3 regions of the Klebsiella sp. B345 genome follow, and region 2 is predicted to be linked to each of the others. Evidence: predicted binding sites of a transcription regulator. Region 2 holds the regulator's gene; each other region holds the start of a gene.
What was found. The regulator CRP, encoded in region 2, controls carbon source genes, mostly activating them, when cyclic AMP is high. The targets are predictions, from matches to a motif close to ATGTGANNNNNNTCACAT.

Region 1 (8,001 bases), 270 kb from region 2:
AATCATCTCCTGCGGCATCGGCTCTTTCGGCAGGCCATACTCGCTTAAATCGACCAGCGAACCGCTGCCAAGGTCAACCACCACCGGCACATTCATCTCCTGCCCGAGGGCGGCCAGTTCAGCTTCATCGACCGCCTTCGTAAAACCTTCAATGCTGTAGTTGCTGGTGTGAACTTTCATCAACAGGCCGGTGTTGTCATTCACCGCCTGGCGATAATCTTTCGCGTGGGTACGGTTGGTGGTGCCGACTTCATGCAGCACACAACCGGCCTGACGCATCACGTCGGGAATGCGGAACGCGCCGCCGATCTCCACCAGTTCACCCCGCGACACGACCACCGCTTTGCCCGCCGCCGTCGCCGCCAGCATCAGCAGTACCGCCGCCGCATTATTGTTAACGATACAGGCATCTTCCGCACCGGTGATCCGGCACAATAGCTCCGCCAGCGCGCGATCGCGGTGGCCGCGCCCGGCATCATCGAGGCTGTATTCCAGCGTCACCGGGGCCCGCATCGCCCGCACCACCGCCTCGACCGCCGCGTCGGCCTGTACGGCACGCCCTAAATTGGTATGCAGTACGGTGCCGGTCAGGTTGAATACCGGACGCAGCGCGCTTTGCCCGGTTTGCGCCAGCCGCCGCGCGGCCTCCTGTGACCAGTCGTCGCTCCAGGCCGGCAGCGCCTGGGCCTGACGAACAGATTCACGGGCCTCTTCCAGCATCTGGCGCAGCAGCGCCACAACCTGAGCATGGCCATACTCGGCCAGCACGGCGGAAAATGCGGGGTCGCGGAGCAAACGGTCGGTAGCCGGAAGACGAGTGTAAAGCGCACGAATATCGGTAGTCATGAATGGACCTGGCGGTAGGTTATTTTCCCCCCTCCCGACGGGAGAGGGAGTCAACAAATCAGCAGTGATTGTAACGTCTCCAGGGGGAAACTGTTACCTGTCTGGGTCAAGTCCTTGGCGGTTCGGTACGGGCAAAACTGGCGCGCTGGAACAACGTATCGACCAGTTTAATGAGCCTGGGCCGCGTCGCGCACCAGCCGGGCGCCACCCGACGGAAGTTAAGGTAGGCAATGGCGCACGCCGCCGAGATCGAGGCCAGATTGACCTCGTCGGTACGCAGGGTGCCGTCGGCAACATGAGCCTCGAGGGCATCGAGACCCCGGGCCACCTTCTCCCGCTGACGCAGCAGTTCGCTTTCCGACTGCTGCGCCGGAGGACGGGCCTTTTCACGTACCAGCGCCTGTGCTGCCTCCATCACGCCATCGGCCAGGGCTTCCATCTGGCGCATTTTTAGCGCCCCCTGCGGGTCTGAGGGCACCATCGCCGGTGCAGCGCCGAGCAGTTCAAGATATTGCGCGATAATGGGCGAGTCGAACCAGCACTCGCCGCCGTCGGTGACCAGCACCGGCACTTTGCCTAACGGATTGAATTTACCGACCCCGTTGACCTCCTGGTAGGGAAATTCATTGACGAATTCAAAGGGGAGATTTTTCTCCAGCAGAATGACGGAGATTTTGCGCACAAAGGGACTGGTGTAGCTGCCGATCAGTTTCATTGCCTGCTCCTTTCGCCAACAAAAAGGTAAGTATGGTTCAGGCACAGACAAATAGCAGACTGACGTTGCGCCAGCCTGCCGTGGTCGGAATTAATGATCGAGATAGAGGTAGTGCATCCAGCTGGTCATGCGTAGCAGCACCTTCCTCATCACCGAGACATGGCTGAAGTGATCGGAGTAGACCGCCACCTGGGCATAGATGCCATCCGGCAGCGAATCCACATCGGCATTGGCATCCAGCTCGATGGTCGCCAGCACGCCATCGGTCCCCGGCAGGACGCTCAGCGACTGCAATGCCCCCTGCGCCTGATAGGAACCGCCGGGCACCACCGGCAGGATACTGGTCAGCTTGCCATGAAAAACCTGGCCCGGCAGGGCGTTAAAGACCGCTTCGGCATCATCACCTGGCTTAAGTCGCAGCAAGGAGTTCTGGCGGAACTGGGCCACTATCTGGCGTTTTTGTTCCGGAATAAAGACCATCACCGGACGCAGCGGCAGCGCCGCCGCATAGGTGCCGGGGCGGATCAGCACCTGCGTCACATAGCCGTTGCTCGGGGCACGAATGACCGTCTGATCGAGGTTATATTTCGCCTCTGCCAGCTGTGCTCGCAAGCTAACAACCTGCGACTGTTCGCCACCCACCGTACTGTCTAACTGACTCTGGACCTGCGCCTGATCGGCGATCGACGCTTTCACTAACGCATCCTGCGCCAGATAGTTTTGCCGGGCGTTATCGATATCGCTCTCGGAGAACGGATTGACTCTCGCCTGACTGCCTTTCAGGTAACGCTGGTAATCTTTGTAGAGCCGATCGCGCTCGGCGGAAACGCGAACCGTGTTGGCCTGTGCTTCAGAAAGCTGCGCCTTCAGCGTATTGATGTTGTGCATGGCGGTCACCAGGTCAGCCTGCAGCCGATCGACCCGGGCCTGATAACGCGTCGGGTCGATAGTAAACAGCACCTCACCTTTGTTAACCCGCTGGTTAGTTTTATCCGTGACGGTACTGACAACACCGGTCACCTGCGGGGTAATCGGAATAGAAATAACCGCTTTTTGTGCCGTAAAGGTATAAGGGTGGTTATAGTTCATTAATAAAATGAGGGCGCCAACCAGAAATATACCGCCCAGCGTTGCCGTGGCCAATGTCCACTGATTAACCGGAATACGAAATATTTTAAAAACGGCCCACGCGAGCGCGACATAGGTCAATACAATGAGCAGATCCATGATTAGCGCTCCGGCGTCTCTTTATCTGTGGAGGGCGACATCGCCCCTAGTCGTTTTTCTAGTTCGGCAACGCGTTGCGATAGTTGCTCAACGCTGGGATCGCGCTCGGCAGGTGGGATATGTGATTTCATTCCCCACCCGCGTTCAGGTTGATAGAGCGTGGCCCAGATCCATAGAAATGGCCAGATAACATGCAGCGTAAACAGGCTTACCCATCCGGCAGTATGGATGGCGTCAGCGTGGGGGTGATTACGTTTTTTAGCCATTAAATATGGAATATCGTGAATCGCGATGATGCCATAGAAAAGAACCAGAAAAACAAAAATCAATACACCCAGTGCAAAGTAGTTGAGAAACATATGTGCCTCACTAAATACGATGTCAAATCGTCAATGATTTAAAATGCTAAGCAATCAAATTAATTAATTAAATTAAAGTACAAACGGCGTGTATTTATAATTTAAGGCCGGGGAGTATTGTTTTTCGCTATTCTCCTTGCAAGTTTTTAAGCGTGACAAAATATATCTTGAATAACAACATACTTAACTTTACACGTTGAGCTTAAGACAGATCTTTACTTTTTTCCATGTCGGCTTTCGATGATGTTTTTTCATTCAGTTCATCAGCCGTTGCTGACGGAAGCGCGACAGCGAAGTGGAGTTTGTGGTGGATCACAGTCGGAAAAAACAGCGCACTTTTTATTGTGATTAACATCACATTATCAAAACAAACAACAAACCACATTTCGTGACATATCTCACATTAATTATTCGAAATGGCGTATTTTTGACCTCATGCATTTTTTTTGCACAGCCATTTTGTGACGCACATCACTACAAATGACCGTCGAATGCCTATATTCACGTGATCCAAATCACATAAAAACCCACTGACTGGACAGTTTTACGATTCGGTGCCAAATTCGCTTCATCAAACAGGGTCCGGCGACCTCTGCCGCCATATTAACAACAAGCCTCAGGCTTTTAGCCTACGCGATAAGCTCAACAGAAGAAGGGGTGTTTTATGTCATCCGATATCAAGATCAAGGTGCAAAGCTTTGGTCGTTTCCTCAGCAATATGGTGATGCCCAACATCGGCGCGTTTATCGCGTGGGGTATCATCACCGCACTTTTCATACCAACGGGATGGTTACCAAGCGAAACGCTGGCGAAGTTAGTCGGTCCAATGATCACCTATCTGCTGCCGCTGCTGATCGGTTATACCGGTGGTAAGTTAATTGGCGGTGAGCGCGGTGGCGTGGTCGGTGCGATTACCACCATGGGCGTCATTGTCGGTGCCGACATGCCGATGTTCCTCGGAGCGATGATCGCAGGTCCGCTGGGTGGCTGGGCGATTAAACACTTTGATAGCTGGGTAGACGGTAAGATCAAATCCGGCTTCGAGATGCTGGTCAACAACTTCTCCGCCGGCATTATCGGGATGATCCTCGCCATCCTGGCCTTCCTCGGCATTGGCCCGGCGGTTGAAGTCCTGTCCAAAATTCTGGCAGCGGGCGTTAACTTCATGGTTGTCCATGACATGCTGCCGCTGGCATCCATCTTCGTCGAGCCGGCGAAAATCCTGTTCCTGAACAACGCGATTAACCACGGTATCTTCTCACCGCTGGGTATTCAGCAATCTCACGAACTGGGCAAATCCATCTTCTTCCTGATTGAAGCGAACCCGGGTCCGGGGATGGGCGTCCTGCTGGCCTACATGTTCTTTGGTCGCGGTAGCGCGAAGCAGTCTGCAGGCGGTGCGGCAATCATCCACTTCCTGGGCGGTATCCACGAAATTTACTTCCCGTATGTGCTGATGAACCCGCGTCTGATCCTCGCCGTTATTCTTGGCGGTATGACTGGCGTGTTCACCCTGACTATCCTCAACGGCGGTCTGGTCTCTCCAGCTTCCCCGGGTTCTATCCTGGCGGTACTGGCGATGACCCCGAAAGGCGCCTACTTCGCAAACATTGCAGCGATTGTTGCGGCGATGGCGGTCTCGTTTGTGGTCTCCGCTATCCTGCTGAAAACCAGCAAAGTGAAAGAAGAAGATGATATCGATGCCGCGACCCGTCGCATGCACGATATGAAAGCCGAATCCAAAGGCGCAGCAACGCCGCTGTCTGCCGGGAATGTCGCTAACGACCTGAGCCACGTGCGTAAAATCATCGTTGCCTGTGATGCCGGTATGGGTTCCAGCGCCATGGGTGCCGGCGTACTGCGTAAGAAAGTGCAGGATGCTGGACTGAACGCTATCTCCGTTACCAACTGTGCGATCAACAACCTGCCGCCGGATGTCGACCTGGTGATTACCCACCGCGACCTGACCGAGCGGGCAATGCGCCAGGTACCGCAGGCCCAGCATATTTCGCTGACCAACTTCCTCGACAGTGGCCTGTATACCAGCCTGACCGAACGTCTGGTCGCCGCGCAGCGCCATGAAGACAACGAAGTGAAAGTACGCGACAGCCTGAAAGACAGCTTTGATGCCAAAGACACCAACCTGTTCAAACTCGGTGCCGATAACATCTTCCTCGGCTGCAAAGCGGCGACTAAAGAAGAAGCGATCCTCTTCGCCGGTGAGCAACTGGTCAAAGGGGGCTACGTTGAGCCGGAGTATGTGCAAGCGATGCTGGACCGTGAAAAACTGACCCCGACCTACCTGGGTGAGTCCATTGCGGTACCGCACGGCACCATTGAAGCCAAAGACCGTGTACTCAAGACCGGCGTGGTGTTCTGCCAGTACCCGCAGGGCGTCCGCTTCGGTGAAGAAGAAGATGACATTGCCCGTCTGGTCATCGGTATCGCGGCCCGCAATAACGAGCACATCCACGTGATCACCAGCCTGACCAATGCTCTGGATGATGAATCAGTCATTGAACGCCTGATTCATGCCACCAGCGTTGACGAAGTACTGGCGCTGCTGGCTGGGAATAAAGCGTAATCTGACCCAGACCCTCTCTTCCTGAACGGGAGAGAGGGTTCCGGTGAGGGACAAGCCTCACCCGAACCCTCTCAGGTAAAAACATTAATGAAGGTTAATACTATGAATGCATTACATTTTGGCGCAGGTAATATCGGACGTGGCTTCATCGGCAAACTGCTGGCTGATGCGGGGCTCGCATTAACATTCGCCGATGTGAATCAGGTTGTCCTGGATGCCCTGAATGCCCGTCATAGCTATCAGGTCCATGTTGTCGGCGAGAACGAGCAGGTGGATACCGTTTCCGGCGTCAATGCTGTCAGCAGCATCGGCGACGAGGTGATTGACCTGATTGCCCACGTCGACCTGATCACCACCGCCGTTGGCCCGGTAGTTCTGGAACGCATCGCACCGGCTATCGCGAAGGGGCTGACGCAACGTAAAGCTCAGGGGATCGCCACCCCACTGAACATCATCGCCTGTGAGAACATGGTGCGCGGCACCACGCAGCTCAAAGGCCACGTGTTTAACGCCCTGGCTGAAGAAGACAAAGCCTGGGTCGAGGCCAACGTCGGATTTGTCGATTCTGCCGTTGACCGGATTGTGCCGCCGTCCGCCTCTGCGACTCACGATCCGCTGGAAGTCACGGTGGAAACCTTCAGCGAGTGGATTGTCGATAAAACCCAGTTTAAAGGCGCGCTGCCCGAGATCCCAGGAATGGAATTAACCGACAACCTGATGGCATTTGTCGAGCGCAAGCTATTCACCTTAAACACTGGACATGCTATAACCGCCTACCTTGGAAAACTGGCTGGTCACCAGACAATCCGCGACGCGATTCTCGATGAGCGTATTCGCGCGGTGGTCAAAGGGGCCATGGAGGAGAGCGGTGCGGTGCTGATCAAACGCTACGGCTTTGATGCACAGAAGCACGCTGCCTACATCCAGAAAATCCTCGGCCGTTTCGAGAACCCGTACCTGAAAGATGACGTTGAGCGCGTAGGCCGTCAGCCGCTGCGTAAACTGAGCGCCGGCGATCGCCTGATCAAACCGCTGCTGGGCACGCTGGAGTATGCACTGCCGCACGTTAATCTGGTGAAAGGGATCGCTGCCGCCATGCACTTCCGTAGCGAAGACGATCCGCAGGCACAGGAACTGGCTGCGTTAATTGACGAGAAAGGTCCACAGGCTGCACTGGCAGAAATTTCTGGCCTCGATGCAGCAAGCGCCGTGGTAGCGGAGGCCGTTCTCGACTATAACGCGACCAAATGATGCAAGATCTGGCGCGGTATGAACCGCGCCCATTACCACCCCTGTCAGATATGCAGGCAATAATGGAAGAAACACAGGCATTTGAAAACCGCGTGCTTGAGCGTCTGAATGCTGGCAAAACCGTACGAAGCTTTCTGATTGCGGCCGTCGAATTACTCACGGAAGCGGTCAATATCCTGGTGCTTCAGGTCTTCCGCAAAGACGATTACGCGGTGAAATACGCAGTGGAACCGTTGCTGGATGGCGACGGGCCGCTGGGCGATCTTTCCGTACGCCTGAAGCTGATCTACGGCCTTGGGGTGATAAGTCGCGCCGAATACGAAGACGCTGAGCTACTGATGGCCCTGCGGGAAGAGCTGAATCACGATGGTAATGACTACGGTTTTACCGATGATGAGATTCTTGGGCCGTTTGGCGAACTGCATTGCGTTTCCGCCCTGCCGCCGTTGCCGCTGTTTGATGACAGCGACGATGAACTGCTGGCAATGCAGAAACTGCGCTACCAGCAGGTTGTGCGCTCAACGATGATGCTGTCTCTGACTGAGCTGATTTCCCGAATCAGCTTAAAAAAAGCCTTCCAGAAATCAACGCTCTGATCCGGACTCTACCTGTTCATCAACAGGCCGGTAAAGCTGCCGGTAGTACTCCAGACGACTCAGATACAGCGCCTCTTTATTCTGCGGAATATCGCGCGGCACGTGCTGTATGCGCGGAGATTTTTTCAGATACTCCATAAATGCCTGGCTTGAAGCCATAAAATCAACCGTCTTGTCGATAATACGCGGTACGCCGTCACCGATTTTTGTCATCATGCCCTCCTCTTTTTCATGGATAAATCTTATAAAGGATCGGCTAAAAGCAGGGGGTTGTTTGAGGAAAACGTGCGGTATTACCGACGAACTTCACAGAGATGAAATTCAGACGAATATTAGTCATAATACTATTTATATTCAAATAATTAGAATTCACCACTTCTGTTCCGCCCGTGGAAAAAACGCAGCATTTTTGATAAATGACTA
Region 2 (8,001 bases):
AAGGATGGCATGACATGGCAACTGAGCAACCGGTAATTACCCGCGCCACATTCGATGAAGTTATTCTGCCAATTTATGCACCTGCGGAATTCATCCCGGTAAAGGGTAAAGGTAGCCGCGTATGGGATCAGCAGGGTAAAGAGTACATTGATTTTGCCGGTGGGATTGCGGTGACGGCGTTAGGTCATTGTCATCCGGCGCTGGTGGCGGCGCTGCAGCAGCAGGGCGAAACCCTGTGGCACACCAGCAACGTCTTTACCAACGAACCGGCGCTGCGCCTTGGTCGCAAGCTGGTGGACGCCACCTTTGCCGAGCGTGTGGTATTTATGAACTCCGGTACGGAAGCCAACGAGACGGCCTTCAAGCTGGCGCGCCACTACACCATTACCCGCCACAGTCCGTATAAGACCAAAATCATCGCCTTCCATAACGCCTTCCATGGCCGCTCGCTGTTTACCGTGTCCGTGGGCGGGCAGCCAAAGTATTCTGATGGCTTCGGCCCGAAACCCGCCGACATTATCCACGTGCCGTTTAACGACCTGCATGCGGTTAAAGCGGTGATGGACGATCACACCTGCGCGATCGTGGTTGAGCCGATCCAGGGAGAAGGTGGCGTGATGGCGGCGACGCCAGAGTTCCTGAAAGGACTGCGTGAACTGTGCGATGAGCATCAGGCGCTACTGGTGTTTGATGAAGTGCAGTGCGGGATGGGGCGTACCGGTTCGCTGTTTGCGTACATGCATTATGGCGTGACGCCGGATATCCTCACCAGTGCTAAAGCGCTGGGCGGCGGTTTCCCGATCAGCGCCGTGCTGACCACCAATGAGATTGCCAGCGCCTTCCATGCTGGCTCCCATGGTTCAACCTACGGCGGTAATCCGCTGGCCTGCGCCGTTGCCGGGGCGGCATTTGATCTGATTAATACGCCTGATGTGCTGGAAGGGGTGAACGCGAAGCGGGCGCTGTTTGTGCAACATCTGCAGGAGATTGATGCTCGTTTCGACCTGTTTAGCGATATCCGCGGCATGGGGTTACTGATTGGCGCGGAGCTCAAACCGCAGCATCAAGGCCGGGCGCGTGATTTTCTGTATGCCGCGGCGGATGCGGGCGTCATGGTGCTCAACGCCGGGCCGGACGTCATGCGCTTTGTGCCGTCGTTGGTGATCGATGAGCAGGATATTGCTGAAGGGATGGCGCGCTTTGCCCAGGCGGTACAGAAGGTGCTTAGCGCTTAGTCGCGCTTAGCCAGATGCCATGATGAGGACGCTGACGCCATGCCACCGACGAGATGGTGTGCATGGTGTTCAGATGGTCTAGGATCCGCTGCAGGTGCTGTTCCATGGTGCTTAGCGGGCCGCGGCTCACTTCAACGTCCTGAGACTCCATAATATTCACGTCGTCAGCGCTGCCAGGACCGTCGGTGTCCAGCCGCTGCTGACAGCGCTGAAGCGCAATCTCACAGGACTCCAGATAGCGCCGGGCCAGCTCCGGCGTCAGCATGTTGTGCTCGCGGGCGAGGGTGGTCATCGCGTTGATATGCTCAACAATAAACTGGCTGTGGGTGACCCACAGCTTCATATCTTCCAGATAATGTGAGTTAAACCCAGGCTCCTGCATAGCCTGGTTCAACGAGTTAAACAGCGAGTTATGTGCTTGATTGACGCGCATGCGGCGATAGGCCAGCGCCGGTGCCTGGTGGTCGTCGCTGAGGATCAGCCGGATGGCCTCCTGATCGGCTTCCAGCGCGTCATGGGCGTTTTTACGTAGCAGTCCGCTCTGCCACTGTGGCCACAGCCAGACCATCCCGCCAAAGGCGATCAGGCAGCCGATAAGCGTATCGATAAGCCTGGCGACAATGTACTGTTCGCCGTTAAGTGTCAGAAGTTGCAGGGTATAGACCGCCGTCACGGTAAAGCCGACCATCGCCCAGCCGTAATGCTTACGAATAATCAGGTAGCTCAGCAGCGTAATGATCAGCAACGCGGTAAGCGTATACCCCTCTGGAACGTGAAAGTGCAGCGTCAGTCCGGCAATGGCGAGGCCTGCGAGGGTGCCGGCCGCCCGATGGACGATGCGCACTCGTGTCGCGCCGTAGCCGTTTTGGGTGACGAAAAGCACCGTCATTAAGATCCAGTAAGGCTTGGGAAGATGCAGGGCGCTGCCCATCAGGCTGGCGGCGGTGAGCATCACGCAGATACGCGCGGCATTGCGCAGCGCCGGCGATTTCCATGAGAGATAGTGCTTCAGCGCAGGTAGCAGCGGCAGGCGGCGTTCTTTATCTGCCATCAGGTTGCGGGCATACAGCGGGCGCTGGGTACGCAGCACCCGGGCGATGCGGCTAAAGTGCCAGGCACAGAATTGCCCGACGGGATTGTCGGGGTGCTGCCAGGCAATTTTCTCCAGCGCGCCAATCTGCTTATCCATATGAAAGCGTTGCGGATAGCGGTGGTACAGAATGTCGTCGGCCAGCACCCGTAGACGGGCGGCAACGGTTTGTGCGTTCCAGCGGATCACCGCCTCCGCGTGGCTCCGCTCCACCAGTTTCTGAACTTCCTCAGGCTGATGCAGGCTGACGGAGATATGTTCCTGTAGATCCAGCGCCACCTGAAACGCCCGCAGCAGACGCTTGTGATCGTTACGCTGGTTCGCCGCCAGCATATGCATCTGCTGGTAGCACTGGGTGATCAGATCCACCACCTTTTGCTGGCGTGTGAGCAGCGGCGGGAGCGAGGTCGCCGGGTCAATATGCTGAGTCAGTAGGCTGTATTTCGCTTCGCAGTAGTTAGCCAGCTCCCGGTAGAGCAGGCTCAAGGATTCACGCAGCGGTTGTTCGCGCCATAGCCAGAACCAGAACCAGTTAAACAGTCCGTACCACAAGGTGCCGAGTGCGTAGATCAACAGCGGCTCCCAGATGGGCATGTTCCCGGCAAGGCTCAGGGTAAAGATGGCTGCAATCAGTGAGGCCGGGAGAAGTCTGGCATGGAGCGAGCTAATCTCTGCCGTCACGCCAAGCAGCAGCGCCAGGCCGCTAAGAATTAAGGGCAGCGGGATTTCCTGTTGCAGCAGCAGCTGAACCACCAGGCTACAGCCGGCAAACAGTGAACCGCCCACGATCAGGCGTTTAAAAAAGCGTTTGTGCGGGGTGTCCAGACCGGCGACGTTACAGCAGGCAGGTACTAAGGAAAACAGCAGACCCTGTTGCAGGTGACCGAGGAGAAGACCGACCGCGACAGGCAAACACAACACCAGCGTTTGCCGCAGTGCATAGTTGACTTCTGGATGGTAAATCAGCCTGCGCCACATCAGGAGGAGACAAAAACGGCGTATTGCGGGGGCAACACGCCGTTTTAACGACTTAACGGGTACCGTAAACGACGATAGTTTTACCGTGTGCGGAGATCAGATTCTGATCTTCCAGCATCTTCAGAATACGGCCGACGGTTTCGCGAGAACAACCGACGATCTGACCAATTTCCTGGCGGGTAATTTTAATTTGCATACCATCAGGGTGGGTCATGGCGTCCGGCTGTTTAGCCAGATTCAGCAGCGTCTGAGCGATACGACCGGTGACGTCGAGGAAGGCAAGGTTACCCACTTTTTCAGAGGTGACCTGCAGACGACGAGCCATCTGCGACGACAAGCGCATCAGAATATCCGGGTTAACCTGGATCAGCTGACGGAATTTTTTGTAAGAGATTTCGGCCACTTCACATGCGGTTTTTGCACGTACCCAGGCGCTACGCTCCTGGCCTTCTTCAAACAAGCCTAATTCACCGATGAAATCGCCCTGGTTGAGGTAAGAGAGGATCATCTCTTTACCTTCTTCATCCTTGATGAGCACAGCCACAGAGCCTTTGACGATGTAGTACAACGTTTCTGCTTTTTCACCCTGGTGGATCAGCGTGCTTTTCGATGGGTACTTATGAATATGGCAATGAGACAAGAACCATTCGAGGGTAGGGTCTGTTTGCGGTTTGCCAAGCACCATGCGCGGTTATCCTCTGTTATAAGCTATCTCCGGGTGCCGACACTACACGGCATCCGGGCATGCAATCGTATTGTTTCCCTATGCCTGGGAAATGGCTGGTGATTTTTCTTCAGCCTGTAATGTGAACTCCTCTGCATACATGCAATACATCAATGTAATACTGTAGCATCCCGACTGTTTTAGCATAGCTTTTGCCGCATGTCTCCTGGTGTCTCGCTTCAGCATGATGTAGGTCGCCTTCCGTTGCGAGAATTGTTATGTGCGCGTAATCTGTCAGGAAAATTGCAACCTCGGAGTTAAATTTTATGCAAGCTCGTGTGAAATGGGTTGAAGGGTTAACCTTCATCGGAGAGTCCGCATCAGGTCACCAGATTCTGATGGACGGCAACTCCGGAGATAAAGCGCCAAGCCCGATGGAAATGGTGTTGATGGCGGCGGGCGGATGCAGCGCAATTGATGTTGTGTCTATTTTGCAGAAAGGGCGTCACGACGTGACCAACTGTGAGGTGAAGCTGACCTCTGAACGCCGGGAAGAGGCGCCGCGCCTGTTTACCAATATCAACATGCATTTCATTGTGACCGGCAAAGAGCTGAAGGATGCGGCGGTATCGCGTGCGGTGGATCTGTCGGCAGAGAAATATTGCTCGGTGGCGCTGATGCTGCAAAAAGCAGTGAACATCACCCACACCTATGAAGTCATTGAAGGCTAACTGACGGCAGGATAGTGCCAGGTAGCAGAGAACAACCCCGGTCGTAATGCGTCCGGGGTTTTTTATGGCTAGTCGATCTTTCTGCCTTCCATCAGGCGCTCTACCAGCGGCGTCATGATCAACTCCATCGCCAGGCCCATTTTGCCCCCCGGAACCACCAGCGTATTGATATGCGAGATAAACGACCCCTGCAGCATCGCGAGCAGCCACGGGAAATCGATATCCTGCAGATTACGGAAGTGGATCACCACAAAGCTCTCATCCAGTGAGGGGATGCCTTTAGCCGCAAACGGGTTCGAGGTATCGACGGTGGGGACCCGCTGGAAGTTGATATGGGTACGGGAAAACTGTGGGGTGATGAAATTGATGTAGTCCTCCATCGAACGCACGACGGAGTCCATCACCGCTTCACGGGAATGGCCGCGTTCGCTGGTATCCCGGATAAGCTTCTGGATCCATTCCAGATTGACAATCGGCACCACCCCGACCAGCAAATCGACATTCTGTGCGACGTTGTACTGCGGGGTGACCACGCCGCCGTGCAGCCCTTCATAAAACAGGACGTCGGTGGGTTCCGGGAGCGGTTGCCACGGCGTAAAGGTACCCGGAACCTGATTCCACGGGACCGCTTCGTCATAGGTATGCAGGTATTTTCGCGACTGACCGCTGCCGTTGCGCCCGTATTCAATGAAGGTATTTTCGAGCAGTCCGAAGTCGTTGGCTTCCGGACCGAAGTAGCTGATGTGCTTCCCCTGATCGCGCGCTTTACGGATCGCCATGTCCATTTCCGGGCGGGTGTAGCGATGGAAGCTGTCGCCTTCGACTTCCGCAGAACGCAGATTCAGCTGGGCGAAAATTTTTCGAAAGGCGAGGCTGGTGGTCGTGGTTCCCGCGCCGCTGGAGCCCGTGACGGCAATCACCGGATGTTTGGCAGACATAACAACTCCCAGATTAAACGATGGTGTGGTGCCGCCTTAGCCGTGGAACTGCTTGCGGGGCATAATGTTGACCGTTTCGTGTAGTTCAGACCACACCAGCACGGCTTCTCCGCTTTTTAACTGTTGTTTGACGTCGGCGACTTTATCCACCAGCGAGCGTTCATGTTCACCATAATCGGTGCCTTCGCGCAATACAAAACTTTCGATTAGGTTATCCAGCGTTTCGGGATCCAGATCGTGCCAGGGAATAATCATATTTGTGCTCCCAACCAACGGGTTAACCAGTCCGGAATGCGTCGTTCGAGCCACATTTCCGGCTTACGCAACGTGCCGCCAACGAACCCGACGTGCCCACCTTGTTCGGTCAGCTGATATTCCACATTTGCCGGCAGCTGTTCTTGCGGTGGGATAGAGTGGTGATCCATGAAAGGATCGTCCTTTGCGTGAATGATCAGCGTCGGCGTGGTGATATCACTTAATCGTGGCATCGCGCTGCACTGGCGATAGTAGTCCAGCGCATCGGCGAAACCGTGGATTTTCGCGGTGATCATATCGTCAAACTCGCGGATGCGGCGCATTCCTTTGAGCTGGCGTAAATCGACCGGCAGTGAACCCGGGTAGGCCTTCAGCTTACGGGCCGCATTGGCCTTTAGCAGGTTAAGCAGATAGCGCTGATAGACCCGGGAAAAGCCTTTATCCATATGATAGCTGCAGGCTTCCAGCATGAAGGGGGCTGAGACGATCACCGCGGCGTCCAGCGGGGCGTTATCGCCTTCTTTTGCCAGCAGGCAGCCCAGCATGTTTCCCCCCAGCGAATAGCCAACGGCGGCGGTCGGGACCGTACCAAATTCACGTTGCAGCCAGTGCAGAAACCAGCTGCCGTCTTCGGTTTCGCCAGAATGATAGATCCGGTTATTACGATTGGGTTCACCGCTACAGCCGCGAAAATGCATCACCACGCCCAGCCAGCCGCGCTGCATGGCAGCATGAATCAGGCCGTGAGCGTAGGGGCTGTGCAGGCTGCCTTCCAGGCCGTGAAAAACGACCAACCGCGGTTTATGCCGTGCCAGGGAGGGGTCTTCGCTCCATGCCAGATCGACAAAATCACCATCCGGTAGCTCGAGGCGTTGCCAGAAGGGTGTGAAGCCCAGTTTGCGGCGGATCAGACGCGGAAGCATGGTTTGCAGATGACGATTACCCACGCCGCGCATCGGGTGAAACTCGCGCGAATCGTCTTCAGGGGGCGTCATTTCTGTGGGGGTGATTTCAACCATAGCACCAGAGCAATTAATAAACTAATACGACACTATACCGCGCACGAGGTGCGCCGGTTATCCAATATGTGGTCTTACGGCCAGGACTATAGGTTACACGAAATTGCGGCCGGGTGATGACTGGAGTACGCGCTGCCGGTAATTATCGCGCCCGGCAGGCGTCGGTCCGGTGGGTCAGGAGTGGTAATGCCAGGCGCTGAGGAAAGTAGTGACGGCAGATTTGGCGAGTGGCTCCAGCTGCGCGGGGTCAAGCGCCTGCTGCGAGATCAGTGCCGCTGGTAGTGGGTAACCCATCACCGATCCAAGGAACAACCTGGCCTGCACTTCGGGTTCCGTCAGGGTCAACGTGCCGCGCGCATTTTGCGTGCTGAGTATCTCAACCAGCACGGTCAACACCCGGCCCGACGGGCGTTGTTCGATCACCGCGTACAGCTCGGGCTTTTGCACCAGCACCTGAATGAGGAGACGCTGAAAGCGGATATTTTCCGCACTGTAAAAATGCGCCTGCACGATACGAGCAAAACCGAGCAGCAGGGCTGGTAAGTCGTGCTGCTTATCCTGCAGCAACTGACGCAGCGGCGGCTGCATTTTCGCGTTTAAATAGGAAAAGCTCTCCAGCAGCAGCGCGTCTTTACCACCCGGGAAGTGGCTATAGAGCGTGGGGCGGGAGCTTCCTGCTTCAGCGGCGATGGCGTCGAGGGAGACATCCAGCCCGTGTTTCAAAAACAGTTCGCATGCGGTATGTAAAATGCGAGGGCGCGCGGTCATCGGGCGCCCACGTTGGTTAGCCATCAATTGCTATCCTTTGTGTTTTCCTTTTAGGGAGTGGATCCCCTGTTGGATCAGGATGAAAAAAAGCGGGACCAGGAGCAGCGTCAGGAGTGTCCCGGAAAGCATCCCGCCGATCACCGCGGTTCCGATTTCCGTGCGGCTCGACGCGCCAGCTCCGCTAGAGAGTACCAGAGGGATGGCGCCGGCAACAAATGCCAGCGACGTCATTATGATCGGCCGCAAACGCAGGCGTGCACCTTCAAGGGTGGCTTCCACCAGCTTTTGGCCAGCCGCCAGCCTTGTCTGGGCGAATTCAACGA
Region 3 (8,001 bases), 1.4 Mb from region 2:
TCAACGCTCCTTGTCAGTTGCTTCAGGAATAAAACAGTAAAACGCCCGACGTATGCCGGGCGCTATGTGCGGTTCAGGTCACGTGATGCTGCCTGCCTTCCCCGCGCACTAACTCATCTTCACGGAATGCCTCGCGCTTTACGCCATAGCCGTCATACCAACGACACTCGACCATTCCATTGGCGAAGCCCGTCACCACCATCCGTGGCCCTCCGTTCTTTCGCCGCACTTCATCACTGACCAATAATACCATTTTTTAGTCCGTCATCTGGGAGAAACAGTTTCACCATAGACGATGCTGGACGTTTTTGCATAATCGCCAGCGGATATTACCGCGATCTGTTTTGTAACGGTGTCCTGCTGTTATTGCGATGCGCTACGCAGCCCGGCGAACATCTTCACGCCAGCCAGCACCACCCCGCCGACGATAAAGCCGAGTACCAGGTTGATCCCCGTTGGCAACAGCGAAGCGATGATTCCGGACTGGCCATGCACCAACTGCTCAATGGCCTGATGCAACGGCGCAATGCCATGCACAATAATCCCGCCGCCGACCAGAAACATCGCCAGCGTGCCGACGACGGAGAGCAACTTCATCAGTCGCGGAGCAACCGCCAGCAGGCCTTTGCCGACCCACTGTGCCGCCGTGCTGCTTTTTTCCACCAGCCAGTAACCCATATCGTCCAGCTTCACGATAACGCCCACCAGGCCATACACGCCTACGGTCACCAGAATGGCAATCCCTGACAGAATCAAAATCTGGTTTAACAACGGTGCATCAGCCACAATCCCAAGCGTAATCGCCACAATTTCCGCGGACAGAATAAAGTCGGTGCGTATCGCCCCTTTTACTTTATCGCGTTCAAATGCCTGCGGATCCTGATCAGCCAGAGCCTCCAGACGTTGCTGGCGGGCCTGCGGGTCTTCTTTGTGTTTACGTGACTGCAGGCTATGCAGCACTTTTTCGACCCCTTCGTAGCACAGGAATGCGCCGCCCAACATCAGCAACGGCGTGATCGCCCACGGAATAAAAGCGCTGATCAATAATGCCAGCGGCACCAGAATGACTTTGTTAAGGAACGAACCTTTTGCCACTCCCCAGACAACGGGTAATTCGCGGTTGGCGCGAACCCCACTCACCTGCTGAGCGTTGAGGGAAAGATCGTCGCCCAGCACCCCGGCGGTTTTCTTCGCCGCGAGTTTTCCCATCACCGAGATATCGTCAAGCAAGGTGGCAATATCATCCAACAGCGTTAAAAGACTACTTCCTGCCAAAATTACATTCCTTCATTTATTGATGGTAAACAACTTCATCCCTTTGGCCATCACTCAATCTACAGCCGCCACGATGAGATGCCCTGTCAGCATAGAGTATGAGTGAAAAGTGCTTTTTCGCCCAGAGGGCAAAATAGTCAATATAAATTTAACAACTTACCTACAATTAAACTTCTCGCCAGCACGATAGTTTTCACGTTTACTATATGCCTCCTTTCTTTCTCAGTACCGCCGTGAGGACGTATGTCTACCCGCCAGCTTCTGCCGCTCATCGGGGCGCTGTTCGCGCTTTATATTATTTGGGGATCCACCTACTTTGCCATTGCTATCGGTGTCGCCAGTTGGCCTCCGCTGATGATGGCCAGCATTCGTTTCCTCTCTGCCGGTGCGGTGCTGCTCGCCTACCTGCTGGTCACGGGACATAAGCTCCCCCGGCTCAAACCGTTGCTCAATGCCGCCGCGATCGGCATTCTGCTGCTGGCTGTTGGCAATGGTTTTGTGACCCTGGCCGAACATCAGCACGTACCTTCAGGTATCGCCGCGGTGATGGTCGCGACCGTGCCGCTTTTCACCCTCTGCTTTAGCCATTTTTTTGGTATCGCTACCCGCAAGATTGAATGGCTGGGGATCGCGATCGGTCTGGCAGGGATTATTCTGCTTAATAGCGGCGGCAATCTGAGCGGCAACCCTTGGGGCGCCCTGCTGATACTGATTGGCTCAATGAGCTGGGCGTTCGGTTCCGTTTACGGATCACGCATTGAGCTGCCGACGGGTATGATGGCTGGTGCCATTGAAATGCTTGCCGCCGGGCTGGTGCTGGCGGTCGCCTCATGGCTGTCAGGTGAAACCCTGACTCAAATGCCATCATGGTCCGGTATCTTAGCCGTGGCCTATCTGGCAATTTTTGGCTCGCTTATCGCCATCAATGCCTACATGTATTTAATTCGCAATGTCACCCCCGCCGTGGCTACCAGTTACGCCTACGTGAATCCGGTGGTGGCGGTCCTGCTGGGAACCGGTTTTGCGGGGGAAAACCTGTCGCCTGTCGAGTGGCTGGCGCTGGGGATCATTATTTTTGCCGTAGTGCTGGTAACGTTGGGGAAATATCTGTTACCCGCCAGACGTGAAGTCACGCCTTGTGAGGTGCCAAAGTAGGCCCCTGTCCGGTAATGCCGTGAGTATCGATCTGCGCGTGGCAACCGCCACCGCAGATCCACTCTTCAAGGCGTTCAATCAACGCTTCATTGCTCAGCTTACCGCGCCCGCGCAATGCGCACTCCCACACGATCAGCACCCGCCACCCTTGCGCCTGTAAAAGAGCCATGTCGCGCTGATCCCGTGTGACGTTCTTGCCAATTTTATCCAGCCAGAACTTAGTACGCGTTGCCGGTACTTTAAACAGATAGCAGTTATGATGGTGCCAGAAACAGCCGTGGGTAAAAATCACGCAACGATACGCTTCGACAACAAAATCCGGCCGACCTGGCAAAGCGGCATCCTGCACGGTAAAGGCAAAACCGGCCTGCGCGAGTAGCGCCGCAAGCCGCTTTTCAATCGCCGTATCGCGCTGACCGATGGCACGCATATTTTTGCTGCGTGTGGCTTTATCGTGAACGTCCAGCGTCATCTTCCTCAGCTTTGCGCAGCGCGACGGCCTGGGCAATGCGCGGCGCCAGCAGTTTCGCCACGGCGGCGAACACCGGCACCACCACCGAGTTACCAAACTGGCGATAGGCCTGGGTATCGGAAACAGGAATACGGAAGCGATACCCTTGAGGTGTTTCAAACCCCATTAAGCGCGCACACTCCCGCGGGGTTAAACGCCGGGGGCGACGCTGCTGGTTTTGCGGATCATCGAAGTGCTTTTCACCCAGCGGACGGTCCCAGCCACGATCGATCAGGATCTCGGCGCCATCCTTGTAGTAACGGGCAGACAGCGTCCGCGCCACGCTGTGTGGATTCTGCGGATCAACTAACCCGTAACCAAACCCATTCCCCAGCGCCTGATGCTTGCGTGCATAGTTATAGAGGTACTTCCAGAGCACCGGCGTCAGGATAAATTTAGCATCGACCGTCGGCTCCAGCAGCTCGCCAAAGGTCGGGCGTGCGGAAGGATACAGCGAGGCGATATCGCGAAGGGTGAACCCCTCATGCAGCTGCAGGTCACGGCGAAAACCGACCAGCACAATACGCTCGCGATGCTGAGGTAAGAAATGGCGGCCATCAATCACTTTCGGATCGTCCGGGCCGCTGTGTCCGGCATCGGAGACAACATAGCCCAACTCATCAAGAGTCTGCATGATAATGCGGAAAGTCCGCCCTTGATCATGGCTTTTCAGGTTTTTGACGTTCTCGAGGACAAAAATCGGCGGTTTGCGGGCAGCAATGATCCTGACAACATCAAAAAACAGCGTCCCCTGCGTTTCACAGGCAAATCCGTGGGCCCGACCAAGCGCATTTTTTTTTGAGACTCCGGCCAGAGAAAAGGGCTGGCAGGGAAAACCTGCCAGTAAGACATCGTGTTGCGGAATAACATCGCGAATGTGCTGCGCGGCGTCATCATCACTGACATCCAGCCGGTTGCTCAATGTGATATCGCGAATATCGTCATTGAAACGATGCTGCTGCGGATCGCAATACCAGTTGGCTTTGTAGGTCCGTACCGCATGTTTGTTCCACTCACTGGTGAAAACACACTGCCCGCGGATCGACTCAAAGCCGCTACGGATGCCGCCAATCCCGGCAAAGAGATCGACGAAACGAAAGGCATAGTCAGGATGGTGAGCCGGCGGCGACGGCAGCAGCGTCGACAGATGCGCGTACTCTTTCACGGTTATCCGACTGGCCGCTCGCTCAACCGTCGCAACGCGTTTTAATATTGCCGGGCTCCAGTTCCTGTCGCCGACGGCCAGCAGCTGCGCCACCAGCGTTTTGACATCATAGACAGCCATCAGCCGGCGTAACAGCGCCTGCGCGGCCTCCGCGGAATGTTCGAGAGGCACAGCGAGGCTCTCTTCCTTAGATAAATTTTGCGGCATAACCTCAACCAACCCGGACATTTTTGCAGAGATTACCACAAATAGCGTGGCCAGTTTCAGGCCAGTGGGTCAAAGCGCCTTAAAACCGCCTCATCCATCGACAACGGGTCCCCCTGAAGCTCGGCGCTGAGTTTAGCCATAAATTGCACGAGAAAACGCGCGTTGTGCCGCGCCATCTCTTTGCCTTTCTCTGTTTGCATGGTTTCAGGCAGACGCAGCAGCTTGCACTGAAAGTGGTCCAGGGCATATTTTTTGTCATTCAGTTCACGTCTGTCCGCGAAGGGATCATCGGCATCAAACAAGATGTTATTTAATGCCCCAGAGACGGCGAAGACACGGGCCAGCCCAATGGCGCCTAAGGCCTCCAGGCGGTCAGCATCCTGGACAATTTTGGCCTCTTCACTGCGCGTGGGGATCGCGGCGCTGAAACTGTGCGCTTCAATGGCATGGTACACGGCAGCATAGCGTTCCTTCGGAAAGTCAGGAAACGACGACTGGAGAATCTCCAGCGTTTTTTCTGCCGCCATCACCGACGAACGGCTACGCTCGGGGTGGTTTTTCGCCAGACTGATGATGTCATGGAAATAACAGGCGGTCAGAATAACAAGATGGTCAACCTGGCGTGCTTCGGCCAGTCGTTGCGCGGTTCCCCAGGCACGCCGGAAGTGCGAAATATCGTGGGCGGAGTCGCCCTGCGAATGGTGTCCGGTTAGCCAGTTTTCAAATCGTTGCTGCCAGTCAAGCAATGCCATGCGTATTCCTCAGAGAAAAGGTCTGCGCTGAGCATAGCAACTTTATTCACGATATTCATAGGTCCTGGCGCCAGGTCGGGTATACCAGGCGATAGCTCCCAGGACGGCCCCTACGAGACCGAGAACGAGGAATCCAAGCAAAGCCCCGATCCATTTACCGGTGGTTGATCCCAGATCACCATCAATCACCGTGCCGGGCGAACTTTGGATCCTGCCGACAACCCACCAGTAACGCAGCATTGCCCAGATGAAATAACCGCAAAAGGCATAAAAAACCCACAGTGCAAGCTTCCCACCAGGGCCCCGTTTCGCTTTCCCTTCCATTACCCGTTCTCCTTTTACTGAATGTGAAGACGAAACATCAGCGCACGCCAAAAAGGTGACGCGCGTCACATTATACTGTGAAAAAGCTGATGAAACAGCATCTTCTGCGGCCAGAACGCGCCTTTTCTCAAGGGATGAGCGACAACATGACACCTTGTTATGAAGGGATACAGACTCTATCGCAATATTATGGGCAATGAAAAACAGGCAGCAAGAAGTGAAAGTATTATTTCCGCTCCACGTTTATCGCTGATACAGAAAATATTTCATATATGAATTCACATTTCGCACATCAAATAAATAACAACAATAATTCACACCAAAACAATAAACAAAACGCATTTAATTACTTTGCCGCCCCACCACCCCATACAACCATAATGCATTGTTATAAAACCAATAAGTATTAAAAATAGTTAAACCAGGATTTATAGAATAAAAATATAAACACTCAAAATGAAACATTTTGCAATATTTGATATAGATTACTTACATTTAAGATTTAAATAAAATTGAACCTTATCGATAGTATTAAATTGTTTTCTGCATGACATTTAGTTATTCACGTTAATGATAATACAAAGGGAATTTATAATGAAAAGAAAAGCACTGGCAATTCTGGTACCCGCTTTATTCATCGCTGGCACCGTTAATGCAGCGGAAATTTATAATAAAAACGGAAACAAACTGGATTTTTACGGAAAAATGGTGGGTGAACATATTATCACCAATACCGATAATGATGATGGTAATCATAATTCTGAGGACACGTCTTACGCGCGTTTTGGCGTAAAAGGTGAAACCCAGATCAACAGCGAACTGACCGGCTATGGTCAGTTTGAGTACAACCTCAAAGCCAATAAACAAGAAGGCGACCAGGGAACTGCAACCCGTCTGGCCTTCGCGGGTCTCAAATACGTCGAATATGGTTCATTTGATTATGGCCGCAACTATGGCCTGATTTACGATGCCTTAGGCTATACCGACATGTTCGTTGAATGGGGTGGCGATGGTCTGGCTAATACCGACAACTTTATGACTGGCCGTACTGTCGGTGTCGCAACCTACCGTAACAGCGACTTTTTCGGCCTGGTTGACGGCCTGAACGTCGGCTTGCAGTATCAAGGTAAAAACAATAACCGCGACCGTTTAAAGTCTAACGGTGACGGCTATAGCCTGTCTGTGGACTACAGCATCGACGGATTTGGCTTTGCCGCCGCTTATGGCAATTCAGACCGCACCCACGAACAGTCTGCGGATCGTAAAGGCGAATCGGCAGAAATCTGGAGCATCGCGGCGAAATATGACGCCAACAACCTCTATACCGCGGTGATGTATGCTGAATCCCATAACATGACGCCAATGGATAATGGCGTGTTCGCTAACGAAGCGCAGGATATTGAAGCTGTTATTCAGTATCAGTTCGATTTCGGTCTGCGCCCTTCCCTTGGTTATGTTTACGCTAAAGGTAAAGACCTCGGGAATTACCATGGTAAAAATGCCGATATGAAGAACTATGTTGAACTCGGTACCTGGTACTACTTCAACAAAAACTTCAACGTCTACACCGCTTACAAATTTAACCTGCTTGACGACAAAGACAGCATCTACACTGGTGCCGCGACTGACGATCAGTTTGCTGTAGGGATCGTCTATCAGTTCTGATGTCACTGTTTGTTTTATTTGAAGCCCGCAAATATGCGGGCTTTTTCGTTGTGGGCTATCTTCCCTTCTGACACCAGCCAGTTGTTCAGTTCAGGGCTCATGCACCGTACTCACGTCCTCGACGATATGCTTTACGGACTGGTATGACGATAATCCCCACGGCCCCAGCTCCCGGCCAATACCGCTGCCTTTGGTGCCTCCCCACGACGTTTCGACAAAAACAGCCTGCACGGAATTAATCCAGACATGGCCAACATCCAGAGCCCTGGCGACACGTCGGGCGCGAACGGTGTCGCCACTGACGACAGTGGCCACTAATCCATAGTCAGAATCGTTAGCCAGTCGGATAGCTTCGGCCTCATCGCTGAAGCGGTGAGCGCAGAGCACCGGGCCAAATATCTCTTCCCGCCAGAGCCTGCTGGTTAAGGGAACGTCGGCATACAGCGTCGGTGCGACAAACCATCCTTCACGGGATAACGGCTCTCCTCCGGCCAGACAGGTGAGTTGCTCATCGCGGGCCGCAGCGAAATACGACTGAACTTTGAGCCATTGTGCTTCGCTGGTCAGCGGCCCCATCTCCACCGTTTCGTACCCGGGGTCGCCAACGACTAAAGCCTGCATGGCAGAAGCTAACCGCGCATACAGGACCTCAGCAATCCCGTCCTGCACCAGCAAACGCGAGGTCGCGGAGCACATTTGCCCGGCATTCCATGTGATACCGGCCATAATCCACTCGACGGCCCGCGCCACATCGCTGTCATCGAAGACAATGACGGGCGATTTGCCGCCGAGTTCCAGTGTCACCGGCAGGCACCTTGCCGCCGCCGCGGTCATCACGTGGCTGCCGGTCGCGGTACTCCCGGTAAAGGAGAGCTTGTCGATACCGGGGTGTTGGCTCAACAAACTCCCGCACTCCGCCTCTCCACTGAGAATATTAAGTACCCCTG

Region 1: ACMYSO_RS13095 (PTS mannitol transporter subunit IICBA) is a predicted target of CRP. The motif match lies at 3,651-3,668, and genes of this name have one in related genera.
Region 3: drpB (cell division protein DrpB) is a predicted target of CRP. The motif match lies at 5,443-5,460, and genes of this name have one in related genera.

The regions. Positions count from the first base shown of each region.
Region 1 is NZ_CP180443.1:2,778,875-2,786,875, forward strand. It holds gene selA (L-seryl-tRNA(Sec) selenium transferase) at 1-846, opposite strand, end outside; gene ACMYSO_RS13080 (glutathione S-transferase) at 953-1,561, opposite strand; gene ACMYSO_RS13085 (HlyD family secretion protein) at 1,652-2,788, opposite strand; gene ACMYSO_RS13090 (DUF3302 domain-containing protein) at 2,791-3,147, opposite strand; gene ACMYSO_RS13095 (PTS mannitol transporter subunit IICBA) at 3,812-5,731, shown strand; gene mtlD (mannitol-1-phosphate 5-dehydrogenase) at 5,834-6,982, shown strand; gene mtlR (mannitol operon repressor MtlR) at 6,982-7,578, shown strand; gene ACMYSO_RS13110 (hypothetical protein) at 7,567-7,791, opposite strand.
Region 2 is NZ_CP180443.1:2,505,406-2,513,406, reverse strand. It holds gene argD (bifunctional acetylornithine/succinyldiaminopimelate transaminase) at 15-1,235, shown strand; gene ACMYSO_RS11925 (YccS/YhfK family putative transporter) at 1,225-3,303, opposite strand; gene crp (cAMP-activated global transcriptional regulator CRP) at 3,356-3,988, opposite strand; gene ACMYSO_RS11915 (OsmC family protein) at 4,294-4,698, shown strand; gene ACMYSO_RS11910 (phosphoribulokinase) at 4,767-5,636, opposite strand; gene ACMYSO_RS11905 (YheU family protein) at 5,673-5,891, opposite strand; gene ACMYSO_RS11900 (hydrolase) at 5,888-6,847, opposite strand; gene ACMYSO_RS11895 (TetR/AcrR family transcriptional regulator) at 7,085-7,702, opposite strand; gene ACMYSO_RS11890 (multidrug efflux RND transporter permease subunit) at 7,709-8,001, opposite strand, start outside.
Region 3 is NZ_CP180443.1:1,153,494-1,161,494, forward strand. It holds gene ACMYSO_RS05440 (YodC family protein) at 74-253, opposite strand; gene ACMYSO_RS05445 (DUF808 domain-containing protein) at 364-1,275, opposite strand; gene yedA (drug/metabolite exporter YedA) at 1,519-2,430, shown strand; gene ACMYSO_RS05455 (very short patch repair endonuclease) at 2,405-2,902, opposite strand; gene ACMYSO_RS05460 (DNA cytosine methyltransferase) at 2,880-4,313, opposite strand; gene ACMYSO_RS05465 (phosphohydrolase) at 4,370-5,065, opposite strand; gene drpB (cell division protein DrpB) at 5,108-5,389, opposite strand; gene ACMYSO_RS05475 (porin) at 5,984-7,054, shown strand; gene ACMYSO_RS05480 (aldehyde dehydrogenase family protein) at 7,145-8,001, opposite strand, start outside.